Regions from separate parts of the Lysinibacillus sp. PWR01 genome, predicted to be linked through region 1. Evidence: riboswitches for the same ligand, from Rfam matches in the RefSeq annotation. Region 1 holds a riboswitch; each other region holds the start of a gene.
What was found. Region 1 has a riboswitch for thiamine pyrophosphate ahead of thiT (energy-coupled thiamine transporter ThiT). Riboswitches for the same ligand answer to the same signal wherever they lie in the genome.
Positions count from the first base shown of each region.

Region 2: it holds a riboswitch for thiamine pyrophosphate, as region 1 does, so the genes downstream of both, thiM (hydroxyethylthiazole kinase) here and thiT (energy-coupled thiamine transporter ThiT) in region 1, are expected to answer to the same signal.
Region 3: it holds a riboswitch for thiamine pyrophosphate, as region 1 does, so the genes downstream of both, ACEVFT_RS14925 (ABC transporter substrate-binding protein) here and thiT (energy-coupled thiamine transporter ThiT) in region 1, are expected to answer to the same signal.

Region 1 covers NZ_JBHERJ010000038.1:48,987-55,427, forward strand. Annotated here, with positions in the region: gene ACEVFT_RS05610 (hypothetical protein) at 1-28, shown strand, start outside; gene map (type I methionyl aminopeptidase) at 57-812, opposite strand; gene thiT (energy-coupled thiamine transporter ThiT) at 975-1,535, opposite strand; TPP riboswitch at 1,669-1,776, opposite strand; gene ACEVFT_RS05625 (magnetosome magnetite crystal formation protein family) at 1,904-2,227, shown strand; gene ACEVFT_RS05630 (hypothetical protein) at 2,283-2,405, shown strand; gene ACEVFT_RS05635 (AAA family ATPase) at 2,446-5,526, opposite strand; gene ACEVFT_RS05640 (exonuclease SbcCD subunit D) at 5,523-6,441, opposite strand, start outside.
Region 2 covers NZ_JBHERJ010000089.1:127,100-133,540, reverse strand. Annotated here, with positions in the region: gene ACEVFT_RS20865 (class I SAM-dependent methyltransferase) at 1-168, opposite strand, end outside; gene tpx (thiol peroxidase) at 258-761, opposite strand; gene ACEVFT_RS20855 (RDD family protein) at 886-1,512, opposite strand; gene sppA (signal peptide peptidase SppA) at 1,525-2,538, opposite strand; gene mbcS (acyl-CoA synthetase MbcS) at 2,726-4,309, opposite strand; TPP riboswitch at 4,500-4,597, shown strand; gene thiM (hydroxyethylthiazole kinase) at 4,685-5,452, shown strand; gene thiD (bifunctional hydroxymethylpyrimidine kinase/phosphomethylpyrimidine kinase) at 5,440-6,264, shown strand; gene thiE (thiamine phosphate synthase) at 6,254-6,441, shown strand, end outside.
Region 3 covers NZ_JBHERJ010000073.1:46,051-52,491, reverse strand. Annotated here, with positions in the region: gene ACEVFT_RS14935 (ABC transporter permease) at 1-339, opposite strand, end outside; gene ACEVFT_RS14930 (thiamine-binding protein) at 339-629, opposite strand; gene ACEVFT_RS14925 (ABC transporter substrate-binding protein) at 631-1,626, opposite strand; TPP riboswitch at 1,781-1,891, opposite strand; gene parC (DNA topoisomerase IV subunit A) at 2,012-4,450, opposite strand; gene parE (DNA topoisomerase IV subunit B) at 4,447-6,423, opposite strand.

The DNA.
Region 1 (6,441 bases):
TAAAAAAAATCCTGCCTACCAAAAATAAATTGGTTAGCAGGATTTTTCATTATATCCTATTCTTCGTCTAATGACGTTAGGATAATTGGTTTATCCTTTGTCACAATGACTGAATGTTCGATTTGAGCTACAAGTGATTTATCAGGTGTCACGAATGTCCAGCCATCACCAGCTTCTACGATATGCTCTGCTTTTGCTGAGATAAATGGCTCAACCGCAAGCACCATACCTTCTTTCATGATGGTAGAATCCCATGCATCATAATAGTTTAAAATATGATTTGGCTCATCATGTAAAGATTTACCTAAGCCATGACCTGTTAAATTCATAATAACAGTTAAGTCATTAGCATTCGCCTCACGTTCAACTGCTTTACCAATTTGATTTAATTTAGATCCAGCCTTTACCTTTGTCATTGCTCGATCAAAGGCACTTTTGGCAACACGGCATAGCTTTTCTTTGTCTTCATAGCCTTCACCAACAACAAATGAAATACCTGTGTCAGCAAAGTAGCCGTTTAAGGAGCCAGAAACATCAATATTCACAATATCTCCTTCTTGAATAACACGCTTCCCTGGAATACCATGCGCCACTTCTTCATTGACACTAATACATGTATACCCAGGGAAATCATATTCTCCCTTCGGTCCAGAAATAGCGCCTGCCTCCGCAAACATGCGGCCAGCAATTTCGTCTAGTTCAAGTGTTGTAACACCTGGTTTTGTTGCAGCTTTCATCGCTTCGCGAATTTCAGCACAAATGCGTCCTATTTTTTTAAAAGCTTCAATCTCTTCTTGTGTTTTTACAATCATGTATAACGTCCCTTTCATCTAATATCTATTCTTTAATATAACATAACTTTTTATGCGTATAACGATAAACGCTTTAAATATTGTATGCTTTCCTACTTTGCAAAGTGCTATAAGAGCTATTCACAACAAAAAAGTCCCCCCACTCATGTGAAGGGACTTGCATTAAGCTTTTCTTTGCATTAATTGTGGAGCGGCTGTGAATAAAAGAACACCAACGATAGCCGTTAATATAGTTGCTGGTAGCATATATGTACCGTTATAGATGATGGAATAGATCCAAGCATTTTGATCGCCAGCATATTCTGCAAAAAATACAGCACCAGCAATTGTATGTGCCGCGTATCGTAAGAAGCCTGCGAAAACGGTACCTATTATAATATAAAGTGCCATTTTTGTTTTGTTCATATGTTTAGCAGCGTCCAACACTGGTCCACGTACAACTGCCGCTAATCCTACAACTGTAAAAGCAACACCATAATCTAGTAATCCTTGTAGCCAGTGCACGATATAGGAACCAAACATTGTTTGCATAACACCCACAAGTAGTCCCGTTGTTAGCCCAGCTACTAGGCCCCAACGAAACGCGATTAACATAATAGGTACCATGACAAGACTAACTGAGCCACCTTGTGCCCATACTTTAAAGGATACCTGATCAAGTACTAGCCCAATTGCTGCAAATATCGCAATCTCCACTAGCATTAACAGTCTTTTTTTGTCCATACATATTCTCTCCTTTGTTCCGATGTAGGATACAAGAGCAGGAATAGAAATGCGCTGATATGTCTCTTTCTGACACCATTTTCCCCCGAGAATGAAAAAACGATGCCAGGACAGAGCCTCACATCGTACAAGTGTCGGTTTCTATCCACATCCCTACGCAAGCGTTAACTTACAGGTTCGAAGAGTCAAGGCATTACGTGCCCAGTCTCAGCTGACATCATCAGCTCCCCTTGTGGTCGTTACATCTGAATTTATTTGAACATTTTCATTGTACGCAAAGGCTAGGAGGATTACAACCTCTTCCATACATTATTTTTTTGAAACTTTGCTATTATTCATGCGTAAATATTAAAAAAGGAGGTACAACTATGGAGAATCAAAAAATTTTAGCTGCCTTTAGTTATCTTAGTATTTTCTTCGCCCCTTTCATCGTTCCATTAATTGTGTACATTGTGACAAAAGATAGTGATGTAAAAAAACATTCGATTCGTGCACTTGTCTCTCATTTAATTCCTTTTGTTTTTGGCATCCTGTTCTTTATTGTCTTTGTTTTTTCCACATTTAGTTTAGATCCAACCTCCAGTAATAATACAGTGATGATTATTTGGTTTGCTTCATTCGCCATCTATGCCCTCGTCTCACTTGGTATTGTGATCTGGAATATTATTCAGGCTGTTCGCGTTATCCGCTAATGTTTTATTTTTAAGAGAAACAGGTAGTAGTAATTGTAAAAGGAGCTGTTTTTGAATGAAAGTATCAAACGTTGTGAAAACCGCAGTAAAGTTAGCACCGATTGTTATTCCTATCGTCAGGAAAGTAATGGCTGCAAAAAAGGGAACAACGCCTACAGCCACACCTCGAAAAAAATAAACGAAGGCGTATTCCTTTTTTTCGGAAATACGCCTTCGTTTTATTTCACTTCAAAATGTGTTTGACTATGTCCATTCAATGTTTTTTCTACATGTAAAACTGCTGGCATCGCAGATTTCAATTCAGGTACATGAGAAATAACACCAATCATACGACCAGAATCCTGTAAATCAATTAATGTATCAATTGCCTTGTTTAGTGATTCCTCATCGAGTGAACCAAAGCCTTCATCAATAAACATCGTTTCAATATGAATATTACCTTGGAAGCTTTGAATCACATCTGCCATTCCCAAAGCAAGACTTAGCGAAGCATTAAATTTTTCGCCTCCTGATAATGTTTTAACATCTCGTAATTGATCCGTATAGGCATCATAAACATCAAGACCAAGTCCACTTTGCTTTGCATGCTTTTCCAATCTATCTGAGCGTCTGAGCTCAAATTGACCGTTTGATAAATGATACAGCCGTATATTGGCAGCTTCTGTAATTTGATCTAAATAATTAATTTGTATATAACGCTCAAAGGATAGCTTTTTCGCGTTTTGTCCGTTTAATAATCCATAGAGTTCCTTTACTCGCCCTGCTTCCTGTTCAAGTAAATGAAGCTCTCTCGCTATTTCTTCTACCTTTTCAATAAAGCCCTGGCATGCTTGTGCAAAGCCATTCATCTGTTGCAAACGTTTAAATGCTTCCTCATAGGAAATACGATGCTGTTCTACCCTTGCTTCCATCAACACTAAATCTTGCTTCTCTTTCCCTTGAAGATATGTAGCCCCTTCGGTAATTTGGATTTTCAAAGTGTGGACTTGTAAAGCATAGTCGCTGCATGTTTTTCGAAGGGCATCTAATTGCATGGCACTCCGTTTGGCACTAGCATATTCCTCGTAGCTATTGAAACCTATTTCCTGCATATTTGCTGAAAATTGCTGAAGCTTTTCATTCATTTTGAGCTGTAATTCCTCAAAAGACTGTTTGGCAATTTCTACAGTTAATTTTGCATTGCTAGCCGCTTCCTTTGCCACATGCAAATTTTCTTGACTCGCTTGCCATCTTTTTTGCAGATTTTCTTTCTGTTTACTGACATCAGTAAGTTGTTGCTTTAATTGCTGTATAGTTGGTAAGTTAGCTGGCATCTGCTTCAGCTGTTCTTCTACAACCGCTTGTAATCTTGTCCATTCTTTCATCTGCTCCGCTAAATATTGCTCTAGTTTGCTCTGCTTGTTTCGTAGCTGTTCTATTTGATCATGCTGATGTTTTATTTTTAATCGCATATCAGCTAATTGGTTATGAATAATTTTTAAGGTAGCAATTTCTTTCTCCACTTCATGTAAAGTAGCGGTGATCTGTGCTTGGTCTTCTTGTTTAATATGCTGTGCCTCAAGTTGTTGACATGCATCTTGAAGAAGTTGTTGTGCAGATGCTAAAAATGCCTCTTGTTCTAGATACTTACGCTCGTCTGAAGATGCCTTTGCTCTTAATGTTTCTACTTCAGCAAGCTCGATAACTTCCAGTTGCTCATTGTGTGCTTTCTGATGAGTCATACTACCACAGACAGGACAAGGGTCCCCTTCCTTCAGCTGTTTGGCTAAAATACTAGCCTGACTCGTCAACCACCGTTGCTGCAATAGCTGAAGTGCCTCATTGCTTTCTTGATAGAGAATAGCTGAAGCGGCTACATCCTGCTTTGCTAACTCTACTGTATTTTTATATTTCTCAACCTGCTTGACTAAAGCTACCTGTTCCCGTAGTTTCGGTAACTGTTCTAAGTAGCCTTCATATGGCTCACCCTGTTTTTCATAGCCCTCCACCGTTTGAGAAAAATGCTTCAATTGCTCTTGTTCTTTTTCCAAAAGCATAAGGTTATCAGTTACTGCTCGTTTCGCTGTTTCAGCATATTGCTCCGCTATTTGCAGCTGTTGTATATTATTTTCATACGCTTCAAATTTCGGCAATAACGCCTGTAACTGCATTTCCTGCTGTAAGATTTGCTGACGTTCAGGCTCTTTAGCCTCTTCTACTGCATATTCTTCTTGTGCACATTGCAACTGTTCTTCTGCCTGCTGTTGTTTAACTTTCGCTTGTTGAAAGGCTTGTTCTTTTACGTTCAGTTCAGCACGTAAATCCCTGCCTTGTTGTTCTAGCTGCACAAGTCGCTCTGCTTGTTCTGCTAAAGCAATCTCCTGCTCCTTTGCTTGGTATCTATCCTGCTCTTGTAACAGCATCTGTAGTCGTTGCTGTCGATTAGCTTGCTCATCGAATTGTTCATTAAGCGTTTTAGCTAAGCGATAATATTCTTGCTCTTTTTGATGAAGGCTATATGCTTCATCGTATTGTAGCTGTTCATTTTCTATACATTTCTTATAGAAACTAAACTCCTCATCAAGTGCCTGCGTCAGTTGATGTAAATTTCCCGTATTATCAGCAATCAATGTGAATAAAGAGGAAGAACGTTGTGGTAAGGCGCCGACTATTTGACCAAGTAAATGTTCTTTTAATTGTTTGGCACGCTCAAGGTCACTTTCTGCCTCTTTACGTTTGGCATCAAGCTTTTTTGCCATGACGCCGAAACGATCTGTTTTAAAGATTTTCCGTAGAATTACTTCTTTATTTGTAGAATCAGAGGTTAATAGTTTACGAAATTCACCTTGAGGTAACATCACAATTTGGCTAAATTGATCTTTTGTGAGACCTATAATTTCATGTAATTTCTTATCGACTTCAAGGGTTTGCTGCTTTTCTACAATACTATAATCAAGCTTTCCCTCTTTTACTTCAGCTAGCTCTATTTTCTTCCCAGTAACCGTTTTATTTTTTTCTTTAATATGACCTGGCTGTCTTACGATTTGATAGACTTTTCCATGCATTTCAAAGATGAGTTCTACAGCTGTATAGACATCATCATGAGCAAAGCCGCTTCTCAGTAAAGCTGTATCCTGACGATCCTCCCCACTGCCTGATCCGTAAAGAGCATAGCAAATAGCATCGAAAATGGTTGTTTTCCCAGCACCAGTTTTACCAGAAATAGCAAACAATCGATGTTCTCCTAGTTCTTGAAAATCAATTACTTCCGTGTCTTTATATGGACCAAATGCAGTAATTGTTAACTTTAATGGCTTCATTTTACTGTCTCTCGCTCCTCATCTAATAATTCCTGTAGCATCTCTGTGAAAAGACGTTCCGTATCTTCATCTGGCTGAATGCCGATAATATCGGTGAAAAATGAACGGAATAAATCAATATCCTCTAGTTTTTCAGCTTCCACCACTTGTAGTTCACGTGGCGCATCTTGCCTTAGTACCTTACGTTCCACATGCATAGCGTGCGGAAACACACTACGAATGCGTTCCATCGGTGAAGTCACAGATATTGTATCCGTCAATCTAACAAATACATAGTCCTCACTTGGTGTTTGCCTTAATAAGTCCTCCAGCTGACCTTCTACTACTCGTAAATCTCTTCTTGGCACAAGTTTTCTTTTACTTACTGTGCTATTACCTTGCTCATCTAAATCGATGATTAAAAAGCCTTTCTCATGTAAATGCTCAGATAACGAATATTTTAATGGAGAGCCTGCATAGCGAATGCTTTCGTTTAAGACAAAATGTGCCTTATGTAAGTGCCCAAGTGCCGTATAGTGGAAAGGTTTAAATAAAGCTGCATTTACACAATCTGAACCTCCAATGGAAAGTGGTCGCTCGGAATCACTTGTATTGGCTTCTTCCTCACCATACTTCGTCACAAAGGCATGTCCAACAAAAACATGTCGCTTACTTGTGTCCATGTCTTCCGTGATATGCTCAATAATTTTTTGCATGGCGTCTTGATGAGAACGGATTGATTCTTCTTCAAAGATGTTGCGAATGGCAGCTGGCTCTGCATAGGGTACTAGATGGAAATGTACTTCTCCATGTTGATCATTCAAAACAATAGGTGCATGATTTTTTGTAAATTGGCCCTTGATATATAAACCACTATCCCTCATTAAACGGCTGCCAAAATTTAAACGTCCTGCACTATCGTGATTTCCCGCCACT
Region 2 (6,441 bases), on a different contig from region 1:
TTTACGAATATCCTCTTTTGTTGCACCTTTTTGAGAAAAATCTACTTCGCCATCAAGCCATGCCTCTAACCCATCTAATAATCCTTCTAGTAACGTTATATTGTGTTCTTTTTCGATTTTTTCGGCATGCTCATTTAGCAAACCAAATAACTTCTCGATATTTTCCATATCTAACTTCCTTTCACGCAGAAAAGAGCCGTGACAAACACTTGTCACAGCCCCTTTGTCTAGTATTATCTTAGCCTAAAAGCAGCTTATTATGCTAGTGCTTTGACAGCTGCAATGGCCGCTTCATAGTTTGGATGATCTGTAGCTTCAGGTACATATTCAACATATGTTACTTTATTGTTTGCATCCACAACGAATACTGCACGTGTCAGAAGACGTAATTCTTGAATGTACACACCATATGCTTCACCAAATGAAAGGTCGCGGTGATCTGATACAGTTTGAACTGCATCAATACCTGCTGCACCACACCAGCGCTTTTGAGCGAATGGAAGATCCACAGATACCGTATAAATAACTACATTGTCACCTAAATTAGCTGCTTCCTCATTGAATCGACGTGTTTGCGCATCACATACACCAGTATCTAATGATGGGACAACACTAAATAAACGAATTTTTCCTTCTGAATCATTTAATGTTACAGGTGATAGGTCATTCGCTAATACCGTAAAATCTGGAGCTTGATCGCCCACCTTTACTTCATTTCCTACTAGTGTCACTGGACCATTTTTAAATGTTACTTGTGCCATACAAACGCCTCCTAATCTTCATATGTACATAATATTACTAAATGAAGGGAATTAATTGCAACTATGATAGCTTACATACTTAGAAATAGATAAGACTGTCTCCTAATTTGAGACAGCCATTTGTTTATTGTTCATTTTTTTCCTCTAGCTTGGCTAGTTCTAGTTTTTCTTCTTGTTCAGTAGTTTCTATAATCTCTTCTTGCTTTGGTAAAGTAGTTGGTGTTGAATCCTTTTCAATAAAGATTTTTTCGTGCACCACTGTTGTATCGGCAAAATAATCATGTAAACCTTGATTTTCTGGTAAAATCACTACCAAAATATACAGTGGCATAAAAATATTATTGATGATACGCCCAATCCAATCACGGAATAACACATCTGACCAAGTTAGCTGATCATGCTTTAATGAAATCACACGTAATCCAAATACCATTTTCCCTAATGTTTGCCCAAAGAACTTTGTCATCAACACAAAATAGCTATAGTAGAAGATTGCTGTAATAATAGAAATCGGCGCGTACCAAACAGAATCAGATAAGGACCAATCCATCAGATAAAAAATAGGATTAACGAGTATTCCACCTACAGCAGAAATAATGAATCCATCTAATAAAAATGCCCAAAATCGTACCCAAAAACCAGCAGTTTTTAATGCATAGTTTTTATGCTTTGCTGATTCTCCTGATGTCTTCATAAGAAAGCCATTTTCCATAGAGGGTGAACCTTGCATAACAATTTCATTGTTTGTCATTGTGCTCCCCCCCTAGTATTCCCCGTATAGATACATCATTTTCGGTGCGCTATAGTCCGTCATGATTTTCATTAGCATTTTCTCTTCTGCAGATGGACCAAACATGGAGCCAATTTTCATACCAACGTATGATTGCCAGCCACCCATATCATATGAATACTCAAATAAAGCGGCATCTTCAAGTCCATAATCTTCACGAAGAGCTGCAATGGCCGCTTCTTCATCACCAATTTCATCAATTAATCCTGCTTCAAGCGCTTTTGTACCACCAAGAATACGACCATCTGCAACCTTCTTCACTTCTGCTTCAGACATATTACGTCCCTGTTCTACAATATCTACAAATTCTTCGTACGTTTCATTAATCATATCTTGCATCATTGCACGTTCCTCTGCTGTCACTTCACGCATTGGGCTTAGCATATCTTTATGCTCCCCTGATTTAAACGTCTCAAATTTAACACCAACTTTTTCAGCCAGCTCTTGATAGTTAATGGATTGCATGATGACACCAATAGAACCTGTTATTGTATCACGATGGGCAAATATTTTATCTGCAGGTGCCGAAATATAATAACCACCTGAAGCGGCCATAGAATCCATTGATACATAAATTGGAATTTGTCGTTCTTCTTTAATTTTCAGAAGCTTTTTATAGATTTCTGCTGATTCCTTCACACCACCACCTGGTGAATTGACGCTTAAAACAACACCCTGTATGGACTCATCATATAAAATATTATCCAATTGTTCTAAGAAAAATTGATGATCATAGGCAACTGGTTGCCACAATGTACTTGAGCCAATATCTTGAATCGCTCCATCTACCTTTAAATAAGCAATTCGCTTATCAAAATTTTCCCCTTCAATTACATTTTCATATACATCTAAATTATTACCTGCCATTAAACTATCAAAATTACCTAGGAAATCTGCTTTAAAAAGCGCAAAAATGGTGTTAATTCCTAATGAAAATAGTAAAAGAACACCTGCAACTACTAAAGCAACCCACCTTTTTACATTCATGTCTTTCCGCCTCCTTAACACGTAATACGTATGAATTACACATTTGTTTCATTTTTTTGCAATAATACTATGCAAAAAGCTTTATGCTATTTATTTCCTTATCCTACCTTACCTAAAAAAATTAAAAAAATCAAAGTCCATACCTTTGCATGAACTTTGATTTTCGACATTATTTCCTAGGAAATGATCATGATTGGAGTTGTTTGATTTCTTGTTGTCGTAATTCGACACGTCTAATTTTCCCTGAAGATGTTTTCGGTAGCTCCTCTACAAATTCAATAGCACGTGGATATTTGTATGGAGCAGTCAGTGATTTCACATGACTTTGAAGTGTTTGAATAAGTGCTTCATCACCTTTTTCATCGTTGCGCAGAACAATAAATGCCTTGACAATATTTCCACGGACTTTATCAGGACTCGCAACCACTGCAGCCTCTTTCACAGTCGGATGCTTCATTAGGGCATCCTCTACTTCAAAGGGTCCAATCGTATAGCCTGAGGAAATAATGACATCGTCGCCTCGGCCATCAAACCAAAAATAGCCATCTTCATCTTTATAGGCACGATCTCCTGTAATATACCAATCCCCACGAAATTGTAAATTTGTACGTTCAGGATCATTTAAATATTTTTTAAAGAGGGCTGGTGTTTCACGATGAACAGCAATATCGCCCACTTCTCCCACAGTAACGGGTTTGCCCAAATCATTAATAATCTCAACGGTGTTGCCAGGAGTAGGTTTCCCCATAGAGCCAACTCGCGCCTCCATCCCCACCATTGTTCCCACCAATAATGTATTTTCCGTTTGCCCGTAGCCATCTCGTACTTGTAATTTGAATGTTTCCAAGAAAACTTTAATGATCTCACTATTTAAAGGCTCACCAGCTGATACAGCTTGGCGAATTGCACTTAAATCATATTCATGTAAATTTTCAAGCGCTGCCATAAAACGATATTCTGTTGGTGTACAGCATAGTACATTGATTTTGAATTTTTCAAGCAATGCTAAATAAGTAGCTGCTTCAAATTTACCTTTGTAGACAAATGCGGTAGCACCACTACCCAAAGTAGCAAGAAACGGACTCCAAATCCATTTTTGCCATCCTGGTGCTGCAGTTGCCCAAACAATATCATTTTCATGTACACCCAGCCAATGTGGTGCTGTTGTTCGTAAATGTGCATAGCCCCAACTATGAGTATGCACCGCTGCTTTCGGATTTCCTGTTGTTCCGCTTGTATAGGCTAAAAATGCATTGTCAGTGCTTTTAGTCGGGATAGGGTTTATGTAAGTTGTAGGTTGATTATGCATTTTTTCAAGTATGTTCTGCCAAGGTTCGTGTGCATGCCCTATGACAAATTGCAATATGCCTTGTAAATTCCCCACTTCATCAAATTGTTCAATATAAGGTTCAAATGCAATAACCGCTTTAGCATTGGCATGGTGAATACGATATTCAATATCTTTTGTTCTTAACATTTCTGAGCTTGGAATAATGGTTAAACCCGCTTTCAATGCAGCAATATACACAATATATGCTTCCACTGAACGTGGTACCATCACTAAAATGACATCACCTTTCTTTAAGCCTTGCTTGGTGAAAACATGTGCTGCTTGATTCGCTTTTTCCAATAAATGTGCATATGTAATAAATTGGACGTCTTGATTTTCTTCATAAATGATTAAAGCATTTTTTGTTGCATCCTGCGCATATTTTTCAATTTCCTCTGCTATGTTATACCATTCTGGTGCAACTAAATCTTGTCTTTTCATGGCAAATGCCCCCTTTTGCTATGACACATTATAAAACTCCTTTTTCATTATTTTCAATGGTTTACACTCAATTTCTTTAAAGTCATGACAACTATCATACTTTGCTATATGGCATCAGTCACGTTTTGTTTATAGGAAAACTAGTTATTGAATACATATGAAAAGTGTGGTACATTTTGGTCAACTAAATACAAGATTGCAGGGGGACTCGCAAGAGTTGAGAAGGTAAAACCTGACCCTTTGAACCTGTTAGTTAATACTGACGTAGGGAGCAATAGACATCGTTTTTTACAGATGAAAGGCTCTTTTTCGTGCATTTTTACACAAAAAGAGCCTTTTTTGCATGCTTACGTCCATCCACAGAGGAGGACTACAATGATATTTCAAACAATTCGTCAACAGCAACCACTCGTCCATTGCATCACCAATTATGTAGTGGCAAATTTTCAAGCAAATGGTTTATTAGCAATAGGTGCCTCACCGGTAATGGCTGATGACAGCCAAGAGACAGAGGAAATGGTAGCGATTGCTCAAGCACTATTAATTAATATTGGAACGCTTAATGATCGTACAAAAAGCGCCATGCTATTAGCAGGTAAAAAAGCGAATGCACTTGGTATTCCTGTTATTTTAGATCCTGTTGGCGTTGGAGCCACAACTTATCGTAAGGAAACCGTCAAACATTTACTTGAGAACATACAATTTGCTGTGATTCGCTGTAATCTTGGCGAGCTTGCTGCAATAGCCGGTGTAGATTGGCAACAAAAGGGTGTCGATAGTGGTCATGGCTCCATCGCTATGGAAGCAGAAGCCACATTATTGGCTCAACGCTATCAATGCATAGTTATTGTAACGGGGGAACGTGATTTTATAACTGATGGTAAGCATAGCCAATGGATTGCTGGTGGTCATCCACAAATGACGGAAGTAACGGGTACAGGTTGTTTACTAAGCGCAATTTGCGGTGCTGCCTATCGTGTTGGACCTAACCCTTACCAGCAATTAACAGAAACACTTACTTACTATAAAAAAGCAGGTTTACTAGCATCAGCATTTACTGCAGATATCGGTGATTTTCAAATCGCCTTACTTAATGCTATACATCGTTTGTCAAAGGATGGTGAAGCTTCATGCATATTGTAACGACGATTGCTGGCTCAGATAGCGGAGGCGGTGCTGGTATACAGGCTGATTTAAAAACATTTCAGGAATTAAAAGTGTTTGGCACCTCTGTCATTACAGCATTAACTGCACAGAATACATTGGGTGTAACAGGTGTTTACCCAATTGACGTTTCCTTTATAAAAAAACAATTCGAGGCCTTAGTAGAAGATTTTTCAATAACTGCAATTAAAACAGGAATGCTTTATTCCTCAGCTATTATCAAAACAATCGCAAGCATGATCGGTGAGCTAAACATTCCACTGATTGTTGATCCAGTGATGATTGCAAAAGGTGGAGAAAGCCTATTGCAGCAAGAAGCTATCGATGCACTATGCTCAACTTTACTACCACTTGCTACGGTTGTTACGCCCAATATACCCGAAGCAGAGACACTTACAGGGAGAACTATTCATCATTTTGAAGATATGAAAGAAGTAGCTCAAAGCTTGTTACAACTTGGTGTACAATGTGTCATCATCAAAGGTGGACATTTAACAGATCCACTTTATGCTATTGATTATGTATTTTTCAAAAATGGACGATCTTTTTCGATGCAGTCTCCTCGAATCCAAACAAAAAATACGCACGGTACTGGATGTACATTTTCAGCAGCACTTACTGCTTTTCTTGGACGGGGATTTGCTATGGAAGAAGCCATTATTGAAGCTAAAAAGTTTATCCAATTAGCAATTATGTATGATTTATCGATTGGAAATGGTCATGGACCCACAAATCATTTTGCTTATCAACAGCATAAGGAAGCCTGTGAGGTGATTATTCATGAAACGTAAGGATTTGCAGCTTTATTTTATTATGGGTACGAGCAATGTTCCTCATCATGAACAATCGATCTATATCCTAGAAAAGGCATTACAAGCAGGCATTACAATGTTTCAATTTCGCGAAAAAGGTCCTCATGCGTTAACTGGATTAGCCTATGAACAGTTTGCACGCCAATGTCAAAAACG
Region 3 (6,441 bases), on a different contig from region 1:
CCAAATAATAAGCAATGGTGCCAAGACAAGAATGGGAACATTTTGCGACATAATAAGAATTGGATAAAACAACTCCCGAATGAATGTAAAACGATGCAACACAATCGACACCGTTAGACCACAAGCAATGCCAATGGCCAGACCTAGTAAGGCTAATTGCACCGTAGCAAATACATGTGGTAGAAAGGTTTGATACGACTGAAAGGCTTCCCACAAAATACTACTTGGCGCAGGTAATAACCAATGTGGAACTTCAGCAAAATGCACGATTAGTTCCCATATGAATAAGAGGAAGGCGATAAAAATTATCGTCCTTCCCTTTTGCAATGCACGTTTCATTACTGATATTTCTCCGTTAATGTATCCATCGTAATACCCTTTGGCTGATATAAAATTTTCACTTGTGTAATAACATTAATGGCACCAAGCTCGATCATCTTCTCATTCATTTTTTCAATGATTTGGAGCAATGTAGAAAGCTCGCCTTCCATCGTTGTTTCCAATGGATGTACCTCATATTTCACGCCAGAAGCATCGATCACAGCAATCGCTGCATCCACATAAGGTATAACATCTTCATATTTCTCTGTCTTTGGTATGATTTGCACACTGATTAATGAATTTGCCATCTTAATTGGCCTCCTTTTTAGGTAAGAAATCATTTGTAAAGGCTTGTTTCGCATCAAACTCGCCCTCTAGTACATGATTGCTAGACATCCATTTTGCATAGTTTTCCCACACAGAAAGCTTTTGCTCTCCCCATTGCTTGGCATCATTCTGATATTTATCTGCCAGCCATTCCTGACTTTTATGCACTAGCTCTTTATCTAAATCAGGAGCCGCTTCGATTAACATATCAGCTGCTTCACTTGGGTTTTCTATTGCGTATTCATAGCCTTTTGATGTAGCTGCAACAAAGGCTTTGACAACATCAGGGTTGTCCTGTAGCATTTTTTCATTCGTAGCTAGAACAGGTGTATAGTAATCCAATTGATCACTATAATCCGTTAGATACAGCATATTAATCTTTTCCCCACGCAGCTCAGCTTCAATCCCAGTCCATGCATAATAAATCCAAGCAAAATCAATGTCTTTTTCCATCATTGTGAAGAAATCTAAATCCCCTGCATTGACGATATCTAGCTTATTGATATCTGCCTTTTCTGTTTGCATTAATGATTGGAGAACGGCTTGCTCTAATGGCGCACCCCAACCACCATAAGTTTTACCTTCAAAATCCTTTGGCGATGTAATGCCTTTTGATGCAATAGAAGCAAAGCCAGATGTATTATGCTGAATAATCGCTGCGATAGAGACCAGCGGCACATCTTGTACACGCGCCTGTGTAATGCCTTCCTGATAGCTCACGCCAAATTCTGCCTTTCCAGAAGCAACAAGCTGATCTGCGCCCGCCTCACCAGGCATAATTATCTCAACATCTAAGCCCTGTTCCTCAAAATAACCAAGTTTTTTTGCGACATACAGACCTGTATGATTCGTATTCGGTGTCCAATCCAGTACCACAGACACCTTTTTCAGCTTGTCAGTTGCCTGCTTGTCCTCCTTGTCACTACAGCCCACTAAAGTCAAAAGTGCTGCCAATAGAATAAATAACCATTTTTTCATGCGAAAGCCTCCCAGTTTGTAATATGAAAGTGTTCATGAATGAATGTTGTCACCAGAAGAAAGCGTATACAAGGTTTTCAAACTATTGCTTGAAAACATAAAAAAACGCCTAGGATTCCTCCCAGACGTATTACAATCATTCTTCAAAACTTTGCTTTTTTGAATAGATGTTCCCTACGCTGGTACGAGCCAAATCAGGTTCAAAGGGTCAGCGTCTATCGGACACAATCTCAGCTAGCAACTACTAGCCCCCCTACATTCTTTCGCTATGAACTTTTCGATGATTATTATACCCATAGTTACACTTAAATGACAAGGTGCTATTTTTGAATAGCGATTGTATTCAAGACAAAAGCCCAGCTCTCCTAAGAGACTGGGCATGATATTAGCTAGGTTTTTGTTCTTTTTTGGCTGTTAATACATGGGAAATCGCCCCATCTGTTGCAATATCCACTTTAAACGAACCGTTGGAATGGCGATCTGCACGAGACAATGCTTGTACAGCAATTACCTCTTGAACGCCTTTTTCGGTTTCAATCACAACCTGCTCCTCGTCTGTCGCTTGTATAACTGCTACAATTCGGTGAGGATTTGCTTTTAACTCTGTTAATACTTTTAGTCCGCGTTTTGCACGACTTGCTACTTCAACTTCAGCGACATTCATTTTCTTCACGGCTCCACGCTGTGTCACAATCACTACATATTGTGTAACATCAGGCTGTAGCACATTGACACCAACTAAGGCTTCTCCATCTTTTAGCGTGATCCCTTTCACACCGCCTGTTTTCACACCTGTAACGGGTAGTTCCTCCATCGGGAAACGAATCGCATAGGCTGTATCCGTTGTTAGCATCAGTTCTACATCATCCGTCACAAACGATGCATAGATCATCGCATCACCAGCCTTGACGTTCATCGTTTTAATTGGCTTTGAATAACGTGTTACCGCATAGTCTGCGAGTGGTGAGCGCTTAATTTGACCATCTTTTGTGGCTGTGAAGACATACGTATTGGGCTGTTCAAATGTTTCAAAGCCATAGACCGCAATAATCGATTCATCTTCCCCTGTTGGGACAATACTGGAAATATGCTGGCCCAGGTCCTTCCAGCGTATGTCAGGAAGCTCATGAACAGGTTGATAAATATAATTGCCACGATTTGTGAACAGCAATAGATGGTGCTGTGTATTTAAGTTTGCTTCATACAATAAATAATCCGAATCCTTCATGGCAAAATCTTGCCCGTTTGAAGCGGCATGAGAACGTGTCGATGTACGTTTAATATAACCGTCCTTCGTCACTGTCACGACAACCTCTTCACTTGGCACAAGGACATCTAATGTAATTTTAATTTCTTCAATTTCTTGCTCAATCTTCGAGCGACGTGGCTCTGTAAAGCGTTTCTTAATGTCTAGCAACTCTTGTTTAATAACACGTACTAGCTTGGCTTCACTTTGTAGAATGCCCTCTAGCTTGGCAATTAACTTATTTAATTCGTCCTGTTCCTGACGAAGCTCTGTAATATCCGTATTCGTTAAACGATATAATTGTAGGCTTACAATGGCCTCTGCTTGTACCTCTGTAAAATCAAACTTCGCTTGTAAATTAAGCTTCGCATCCTTCTTATCATTAGAAGAACGAATCGTCGCAATCACTTCATCTAAAATGGAAAGGGCTTTAATTAAGCCTTCTACAATATGAGAACGGTCCTTTGCCTTTTGTAAATCGTAAATGGAGCGGTTTGTCACTACTTCTTTTTGATGGGCGATATACGCGTCCAGCAATAATGGCAATGTCATCATCGTTGGGCGACGATTGTGGATGGCAATCATATTAAAATTATAAGCTACCTGTAAATCCGTTGTTTTAAACAAGTACTGTAAAATTCCTTGCCCTGGTACATCCTTTTTCAGCTCAATCACGACACGTAAGCCTGTACGGTCTGATTCATCTCGAATTTCCGCAATACCTTCTAGTCGTTTATCTACACGTTGCTCATCAATTTTTTTCACAAGATTCGCTTTATTTACATCGTATGGTAACTCCGTGATAACAATTTGCTCTTTACCACCCTTGATTGGTTCGACAACTGCTTGAGCACGGACAATGATTTTGCCGCGACCTGTTTCATACGCCTTTTTGATGCCGTCCACACCTTGAATGATACCACCAGTTGGGAAATCTGGCCCTTTAATCACCGTCATCAATTCATCTACACTAACATTAGGCTTGTCTAAGCGCATCAACACAGCATCCAGTACTTCATCTAAGGCATGTGGCGGAATATCCGTCGCATAACCAGCGGAAATCCCTGTAGAGCCGTTGACTAATAGGTTTGGAAAACGTGCTGGTAAAACGGTTGGCTCCATATCCTGGTCATCAAAATTCGGCACAAACTCGACCGTTTTCTTGCCAATATCTCGTAGCATTTCAGCGGCAATAGCAGATAGTCTCGCCTCTGTATAACGCATCGCAGCTGGTGGATCACCATCGACCGAGCCATTGTTCCCGTGCATCTCAATGAGCATATGACGCGCCTTCCAGTCCTGACTCATACGGACCATCGCCTCATACACAGAGCTATCGCCGTGCGGATGATAGTTACCGATTACGTTACCCACTGTTTTTGCGGATTTACGGAACGGTTTATCGTTTGTATTGCCTTCTGTAAACATCGCATATAAAATACGGCGCTGTACTGGTTTAAGACCGTCACGTGCATCAGGCAACGCGCGGTCTTGAATAATATATTTACTATAGCGACCAAAACGGTCACCCATCACTTCTTCTAACGGTAAATCTTGAAACTTTTCTGTACTACTCATGCTTGGTCCTCCTCTTGTTGGATGAATTCATTCTCTAAAATGTTAGAATCATCCTCCATACCGAAGTCTACATTGGCTTCGATCCACTTACGACGTGGTTCTACCTTATCGCCCATTAACGTCGTGACACGTCTCTCTGCACGTGCACCATCCTCGATTGTGACACGAATCAATGTCCGTGTCTCAGGGTTCATCGTTGTGTCCCATAGTTGGTCTGCATTCATCTCACCAAGACCTTTATAGCGCTGTAATATGTAACCCTTTCCAACCTTTTTGATGGCCTTTTGTAAATCATTTTCTGTCCAAGCATATTCAATGACTTCTTTTTTTCCAGTACCTCTCGAGACTTTATAAAGCGGTGGTAGCGCGATATAGACTTTTCCTGCTTCAATTAGTGGACGCATATAACGATAGAAGAATGTTAATAGCAAGACTTGAATATGTGCCCCGTCTGTATCCGCATCAGTCATAATCACTACTTTATCGTAGGCGGAATCCTCCACCGCAAAATCCGTTCCAACACCTGCCCCGATCGCATGGATAATCGTTGAAATTTCTTCGTTTTTCATAATGTCCTGTAGCTTGGCTTTTTCTGTGTTGATTACTTTCCCACGCAATGGCAGAATCGCTTGGAATGTACGATCACGGCCTTGTTTGGCAGAACCTCCTGCAGAATCACCCTCGACTAAATACAGCTCATTTTTTGACGCATTGCGTGACTGAGCTGGCGTTAATTTTCCTGATAGAATCGTACTACCCTTTTTGTTTTTCTTCCCATTTCGTGCATCCTCACGTGCTTTACGAGCCGCTTCACGTACTTGCTGCGCACGAATCGCTTTACGGACAAGGGAAGCCGATAACTCCGCATTTTCCTCTAGCACATACAAAATTTGTTCAGACACCACACTATCCACTGCAGAACGAGCCTCACTTGTACCAAGCTTGCCCTTTGTTTGACCTTCAAATTGTAGTAAGTGCTCTGGGATACGAACAGACACAATGGCCGCTAAGCCCTCACGAATATCTGTTCCCTCAAGGTTTTTATCCTTGTCCTTTAACAAGCCAATTTTTCTTGCATATTCATTAAAGACACGTGTCAATGCTGCTTTTGCACCCGTTTCATGTGTACCACCATCACGTGTACGAACATTATTAACAAATGATAAGATCGTTTCCGAATAACCATCGTTATACTGGAAAGCGAACTCTACTTCGATATCATCTTGTATACCTTCTACATATTTCACTGGATGAAGGACATCTTTTTCCTCATTCAAATACGCAACGAAAGCTTCAATGCCATTCTCATAAAAGAACACATCATTTTTGCCTTCCTCGCGCTCATCGATTAATTCAATTTTTAAACCCTTTAATAAAAAGGCTGATTCACGTAATCGTTCTGCTAACGTATCATAATTGAATTTTGTGACAGAGAAGATCGTTTCATCTGGTAGGAAATGGACAAGTGTTCCTGTCTGCTTGGTTTGACCAATATTTTCAAGCGTTGTGACAGGCTGTCCCCCGTGCTCAAAGCGCTGACGATATTTTTTGCCATCACGATGAATCGTCACCTCTAAAAATGTTGAGAGCGCATTCACAACAGAAGAACCAACACCATGTAAACCACCACTTGTTTTATAGCCACCTTGACCAAATTTACCGCCAGCGTGTAACACCGTAAAAATAATTTCTGGTGTCGGTTTGCCCATTTTATGCATACCGGTTGGCATCCCACGGCCAAAGTCGCGCACACTCATACTTTGATCTTTATGAATTGTGACAATAATATGAGATCCAAAGCCAGCCAGCGCTTCATCCACCGCATTATCTACGATTTCATACACAAGGTGATGAAGTCCACGGCCATCCGTCGAACCGATATACATGCCAGGTCGTTTGCGCACCGCTTCTAATCCTTCCAATACTTGTATAGCGTCATCATTATAGACGCTAGTTGACTGTTTATTCGTCAAAAAAATTCCCCTCCAAAA